Regions from separate parts of the Faecalibacterium sp. AF27-11BH genome, predicted to be linked through region 2. Evidence: predicted binding sites of a transcription regulator. Region 2 holds the regulator's gene; the other holds the start of a gene.

Region 1 (3,446 bases), on a different contig from region 2:
TCAGCTTTGCCAGCACTTCAGGAGCGCTCAGACGGGGGCCTTCATCAGTATCGAACACGGTGTCGCCCTTCTTGCCCTTGATCACAACGGGAACGATCTCGTCCTTGAAAGCGCCGTCCTTGATGGCCTTGTCAGCCTTCAGCTGGCTGTTGTATGAGAACTCGTCCAGCATCTCACGGGTGATGGGGCTGTAGCCGTACTTCTTCTGATAGGTCTCGTTGGTGCAGACGTTCTCAGCGGTCATGCCCATGTGCTTGTTGAAGCCGCAGGCATCCCACAGAGCATCGTTGACCATGGTATCCACGATCTCGCTCTTGCCCATAGGAGCGCCCATGCGGTAGCCGTAACGAGCCTTCTGCAGTGCGAAGGGAGCCATGTCCATGTTCTCCATGCCGCCTGCGACCACGATATCAGCATCGCCAGCCTCGATCATCTGAGCAGCCATATTGACGCAGTTCAGACCGGAGCCGCACACCACGTTGACAGTGACAGCCGGGGTCTCGATGGGCAGGCCAGCCTTCAGAGCAGCCTGACGAGCGACGTTCTGGCCCAGACCGGCCTGAATGACGCAGCCCATGTAGACATGATCGACCTGCTCGGGAGCGACGTTTGCACGGTTCAGAGCTTCCTTGATGACGATGGAGCCCAGCTCAACTGCGGGAACGTTTGCCAGAGTGCCGCCGAACTTGCCAATAGCGGTACGGCATGCAGATGCGATAACGATCTTTTTCATGTGAATAGCCTCCTGAATTGTGTATGTGTTACTTTTCGTAAGCCATTTTTATCAAAACGCCCGTAAGCGCTTTTACAAATTAGGTCTCGGGGTCTTTTTTCTGCCGGATCAGCGCATACTTTTCGTTGACCGCCTTTTCCACATTGGGTGTGACGAACTTACCGATGTCGCTGCCGTAGTAAGCTGCCTCTTTTACAATGGTGGAAGAAAGGTAGCTCCACTTGATGCTCGTTGCCAGAAACATGGTCTCGATGCCGGGCATCAGTGCGTGATTGGTCTGCGCAAGCTGGATCTCGTTTTCAAAATCCGTCACCGCCCGCAGGCCCCGCACCATCACCGAAGCGTGCCGTTTCTTGGCGAACTCCACGGTCAGGCCGTCGAAGCTCTCCACCGAAACATTCTGGATGCCTTTGCAGCACTCCTTTAGAAGCTCCACGCGTTCCTCCACGGTGAACAGCGGATTCTTTGCGCTGTTGTTGAGCACCGCCACGATCAGATGATCGTTAATCTTTGCTGCGCGCTTGATGATATCGAGATGCCCTTTTGTGACCGGATCGAACGAACCGGGATAAACTGCTGTTGCCATCGTCTGGTGTCCTCCTTGAGCGCTGTGAAAAGCGCGTTTTGGTTCTGCCATGATAGCACTTTCCAGTCTTGGGTGCAAGATTTTTGTGCAAGCTGTACGTTTTATCGTTAAAATTTAAACAATCAATGTCATGCTGCATCGCAGCTGCTTGCTACGCTATAAGTAAACCATATCGTCAAAATTTTATCAAGTCCTTTTGCAAAGATTTTGGTTTTTCAGCACCAAACAATCGTCCAAAAACTCCGCGAATTTTGTCCATATTGCCAGTCGGTCAAAATTTTCTCGATAAACTATTGATTCTACACATTGTTAATGTTATAACTAAGTTGTGCAGATCTGCTGCCCTGTCCGACAGCTGCCTTCTGCTGGTTATCAGGATATCATCCGCCTGTGTCAGAGCTGTGTTCAAATTGCCAACAGGTGGTAAACATCCTGCAAAGATTTGTCCGTGCAGGAAGAGTAAATGATAAATTTACAATTCCTTTATGTTATTATAGGAGAGGATGGTTTATAATGGATTTTACGGAACTGTATGCTCAGAAGAAAATGACCGCCGCTCAGGCTGCCGCACTGGTCAAAAGCGGTGACTGGGTGGATTACGGCTGGGCTGTGAACACCCCTGTGGCGGTGGATGCCGAGATTGCAAAGCGTCTGCCTGAGCTGGAAGGTGTCAACTTCCGCGGCGGCATCCTGATGTGGGTGCCCGCGATCTTCCAGATCGACGATCCCGCTGCACACATGACATGGAACAGCTGGCATATGGGCGGCATTGAGCGCAAGGCCATTGCACAGGGCTTCTCCTTCTACTCCCCCATCCGTTATTCCGAGCTGCCCCGCTACTACCGCGAAAGCCCGGATCCGCTGGATGTGGCGGTGTTCCAGGTGACCCCCATGGACGAGCACGGCTACTTCAACTTCGGCCCCAGTGCATCTCATCTGGGTGCTGTGTGCGAAAAAGCCAAGAAGATCATCGTTGAGGTCAACAAGAACATGCCCCGCTGCCTTGGCGGCATGGAGAACTGCATCCACATTTCTCAGGTCACCGGCATCGTGGAAGGCGAGAACCCGCCCATCGGCCAGATGGCCGCTCCCGGTGCTGCTACCGAAGTGGATCTGAAGGTTGCCAACCTGATCGTTCCGCAGATCCCCAACGGTGCCTGCCTGCAGCTGGGCATCGGCGGTATGCCCAATGCCATCGGCAGCCTGATCGCACAGAGCGATTTGAAGGATCTGGGCGTGCACACCGAAATGTATGTGGATGCCTTTGTGGATATCGCCAAGGCCGGCAAGATCACCGGTGCATGCAAGCAGCTGGACAAGGGCCGTCAGGTCTACGCCTTCGGTGCCGGCACCCAGAAAATGTACGATTACCTGAACGATAATCCGGAGTGCATGTCTGCACCCGTGGACTACACCAACGATATCCGCAGCATCTCCGCACTGGATAACTTTATTTCCATCAACAACGCTGTGGACATCGACCTGTTCGGTCAGGTGAACGCCGAGACTGCAGGCCTCAAGCACATCTCCGGTGCCGGCGGTCAGCTGGACTTCGTTCTGGGCGCATACCTTTCCAAGGGCGGCAAGAGCTTTATCTGCCTGTCCTCTACCTTCTTTAATAAGAAGACCGGCCAGCTGGAGAGCCGCATCCGTCCCACTCTGGAAAACGGCAGCATCGTCACCGATACCCGTGCCAACATCCACTACCTGTGCACCGAGTACGGCTGCGTGAACCTGAAGGGCCTGACCACCTGGGAAAAGGCTGAAGCTCTGATCAGCGTAGCACATCCCGACTTCCGTGAAGACCTGATCAAGGAAGCCGAAAAAATGCACATCTGGCGCAGGAGCAACAAAATCTGATAAGTGCCGCGGGGATTCCTGCTGTCCGCGGCTGAAATGGAGTCTATCATGATGGACAAAAAGCCGCACATCAAGCCCTATCTCTACGGGATGTTGGCAGGATTTGGAGCGATCTCCCTGAGCATCATCTTCTTTTTCCTGATCTACCGCTTCGATGGTTTTGGTGATGCCATCTCCACGCTGACCGGCATTCTGATGCCATTCATCTACGGTGCCGTCATCGCCTACCTGCTCAAACCTGTATGCAACACCATCGAGAGCTTTCTG
Region 2 (3,446 bases):
CCATGCGGCGAAGGTGGGCTCGATGGTGATGTTGGTGTGCTCAGCCTGGAACTCCTTGATGGCGTTCTGGTAAGCCTCGTGACGGCTGTCGCCGCCCCACCAGCTGATGGTCATGGAAACAGGGCCGTCAGACAGTGCCAGGCTCTCGTCTGCAGAAGCAGCGGGAGCGGAAGAAGCGGTGGAAGCAGCAGAGCTGGATGCAGCAGAGTTGCCGCCGCAGGCAGCCAGAAGGCCGGCAGCGCCCACAGCGCCGGTGACCTTCATAAAATCACGACGAGAAATTGCCTTGCTCATTTTTGTTCTCCTCCTAAATACAGAAAACATCATCTCGAACGGGGGTTCTGCACATACCCCGTTGTATACAATTATGATAACAAAACAACAACCAAAAAGAAAGACGCAAATTGCAGATATCTAAACAAAAAACGTACAAATATTGCTCTTGTTTTCGCGCAAGAATTGACGCCTTCGCTGAAATGAATAAACTTGGCTCGAAAAACTGTGCAACATGTATACTTCGCTATTTTGCATAGAAAACTGGGATGCATCATAGGAGGAACGTCGAATTTTGCAATAATTTTGTAAACATTCCGTTTCAGAACGTGGAAACGTTGCATACATTGTGGACGAACAACAGCTTAAAAAGCCCGGATGGGAGTCTTTGAACTGATATATCAATAGCGCAAAAAATGTGCACTCTGATATATCAATTGTTTGCGGCGGGCATCCGGCACCGGTCTTCGGGCATGGAAATCGGTGCTTTTTCGCCCTTTGGGGGGGTGAAGAAGCACCGACAGCGACATATTTTGCGCTGTTGTGTGGACTGCGCCTGTGGGCCGGGAATAAAAAAGAAAGGCTGCCGTGTCGTTGAACACAGCAGCCTTGTATACAAGTTTATTCAACCCGCGAAGCAGCTTTTTCGGCGTAGAACGCGCGCTTTGCCTTGAAATAGCACTGGGGGCACATGCTCACGTACTGCACATCGTTTTCCAGATCGATGGCCACCTGCTCGCCCTCAAAGACGAATCTGCCGTTCACCCTGCGGCAGTTGCAGATGGCCTTGCGGCCGCAGGTGCAGATGGTCTTCATCTCCTCGATGGTGTGGGCCAGCTCCAGCAGGCGGGTAGAGCCGGGAAAGCCCTTAAGCGAAAAATCTGCCCGCAGGCCGTAGCAGATCACCGGAATGTTCAAATCCACCGTTACCATGAACAGCTGTTCTGCCTGCTGCGCAGTGAAAAACTGGCTCTCGTCGCACAGCACGCAGGCCAGCGGCGCACCGTCAGCGTTGGCCGTGCGCACGGCCTCGAACACGTCCGTCTCCGGCGGGATCAGCAGATCAGCCTTGCGGCGCACGCCCAGACGGCTCACCAGCTCACCGCCGCCCTTGGTGTCCACCTGTGGCTTGAGGATCAGCACCCGCATCCCCTGTTCTTCGTAGTTGTGGGCTACCTGCATCAGGGCGGTGCTCTTGCCGCTGTTCATCGCGCCGTAACGGAAATACAGTTTTGCCATTTGAAAAACTCTCCTTACAGAACGAACCCTCTCAGCCAAAGCCTGACGGCTTTGCCAGCTCCCCCGATGGGGGAGCTTTTCTGTATCTTCCGGGCAGGCTGTCCCTGCGCCGGAGAAGCAGAAACTTTCCCGTCCCCACTCACAAAGCTCCCCTTTCGGGGGAGCTGTCGAGCGTATGCGAGACTGAGAGGGTTCAGCGGCATCTCAGGCTTTAACTGAGAGGGTTCTCTTATTACTTATAATAGGTACGTTCAGTCCTGATTGCGCAGGCGGTAGCCAAGGCTCATCAGGCTGTCGCCCAGATGGACGTTCTCCACCACCACATCGGGATACGGCACAGAGAGGTCATAGTGGGAGAAGTTCCAGAAGCCCTCGATGCCCAGATCCACCAGACGGCCGCTGACCTGTTCCGCACCGTCGCGGGGCACACAGAGCACTGCGACCTTGGGGTGATGCTCGGCACAGAAAGACTCCAGCTCGTCGATATGGCGGATCTGGATGCCGCTGATCTCCTTGCCCACCTCGCTCTGTGCCACATCAAAGGCGGCGATCAGGCGGTAGCCGTTGGTATCGGTGGTGATAAAGCGGCTCACTGCCTTGCCCAGACGGCCGCAGCCGATCAGGATGGTGGGCAGGCGGTCACCGTTGCCGAACAGCAGGCCTTCCAGAATGGAGAGCAGGTTTTCCACCGAGTAGCCAATGCCCTGCCGGCCATTCACATCGCCGATGCAGTTGAAGTCCTGCCGTACCTGCGAAGCGGTGGTGCCCATCTGAGCAGCCAGCTCGCGGGAAGAAATGCTGTTGATGCCGTCCGCCTGCAGAGAGCACAGATAGCGGTAATATTTGGGAAGACGCTTGATAACGGGAAGCGAAGCCCTTGCAGGAGTGTTCATAGAATACTTTCTCCTTTCGCTCTATCGCAGTACTTGCCGCAGCTGCCTGCTTTACAGATGCGGCACAAAGAAACCCCGATCCGTTTACGGGTTCATATTGCAGATATTACAGTCAATTATTTAAAGTATACTGCACCGATGGAGAATGTCAAATCATTCTCAAAAAATTTTTATGAAATGTTACCGCTTTTTTGCTGCAGCGGGTCTGCATAGCCCGGCACAGGCTGGGGAATGCTGACAAAAAACGCAGGAGGAAAGCACATGAATGATGAAACGCAGCAGACCGACGCGCGTCGGCTGGAAAAGGAAGAGATCGAGGATCTGGGCACGGTCACGCTGGCCCGCGGGGAGCATGTCATCCACTGCCTGACCGTCATCGGCCAGATCGAAGGCCATTCGGAAGCGCCGCAGGGCCAGAAGACCACGAAGTATGAGCATGTCATCCCGCAGCTGGTGGCCGCGCAGGAAGACCCCCGCATCGAGGGCCTGCTGGTGCTGCTGAACACGGTAGGCGGGGATGTGGAAGCGGGCCTTGCGCTGGCGGAGCTGATCGCCAGCGTATCCAAGCCCAGTGCAACGCTTGTGCTGGGCGGCGGGCACTCCATCGGCATCCCGCTTGCCGTCAGCGCCCGGCGCAGCTTCATCGTGCCCACAGCCACCATGACCGTGCACCCGGTGCGGCATTCCGGCGTCATTCTGGGGGTGCCGCAGACCATGCGCAGCTTTGAGCAGATGCAGCAGCGCATCACCGGCTTCGTAGCGGCCCACAGCGGCATGACCGAAAAACGCTACACCGACCTGATGCTCCACACCGGCGAGCTGGTGATGGACATGGGCACCGTGCTGGATGGACGCCGGGCCGTGAAGGAAAAGCTCATTGACGAGCTGGGCGGACTTTCGGATGCGCTGGCGTGGCTGTATAAAGAGATTGAACGCAAATGAAGGCCGATTTTGTACAACAATAGGTTTGCCATTTTCTTCCCTGCGTGGTACAATAATAAAATCAAATAGTGTGTCTACTACAAACGCGGGGAACAAAGA

The links. The regulator Rex, encoded in region 2, represses fermentation and respiration genes when NADH is low (regulators of the CRP and FNR family bind a similar motif). The targets are predictions, from matches to a motif close to ATTGTTAANNNNTTAACAAT.
Region 1: a site for Rex is predicted at 1,625-1,644, ahead of DWY76_RS01745 (butyryl-CoA:acetate CoA-transferase). Genes of this name have one in related genera too.

The regions. Positions count from the first base shown of each region.
Region 1 is NZ_QVGS01000001.1:380,405-383,850, reverse strand. It holds gene DWY76_RS01755 (acetyl-CoA C-acetyltransferase) at 1-733, opposite strand, end outside; gene coaD (pantetheine-phosphate adenylyltransferase) at 813-1,319, opposite strand; gene DWY76_RS01745 (butyryl-CoA:acetate CoA-transferase) at 1,833-3,179, shown strand; gene DWY76_RS01740 (AI-2E family transporter) at 3,228-3,446, shown strand, end outside.
Region 2 is NZ_QVGS01000002.1:255,285-258,730, forward strand. It holds gene DWY76_RS03815 (ABC transporter substrate-binding protein) at 1-294, opposite strand, end outside; gene DWY76_RS14165 (hypothetical protein) at 675-902, opposite strand; gene DWY76_RS03820 (thymidine kinase) at 895-1,512, opposite strand; gene DWY76_RS03825 (redox-sensing transcriptional repressor Rex) at 1,764-2,405, opposite strand; gene DWY76_RS03830 (ATP-dependent Clp protease proteolytic subunit) at 2,667-3,347, shown strand.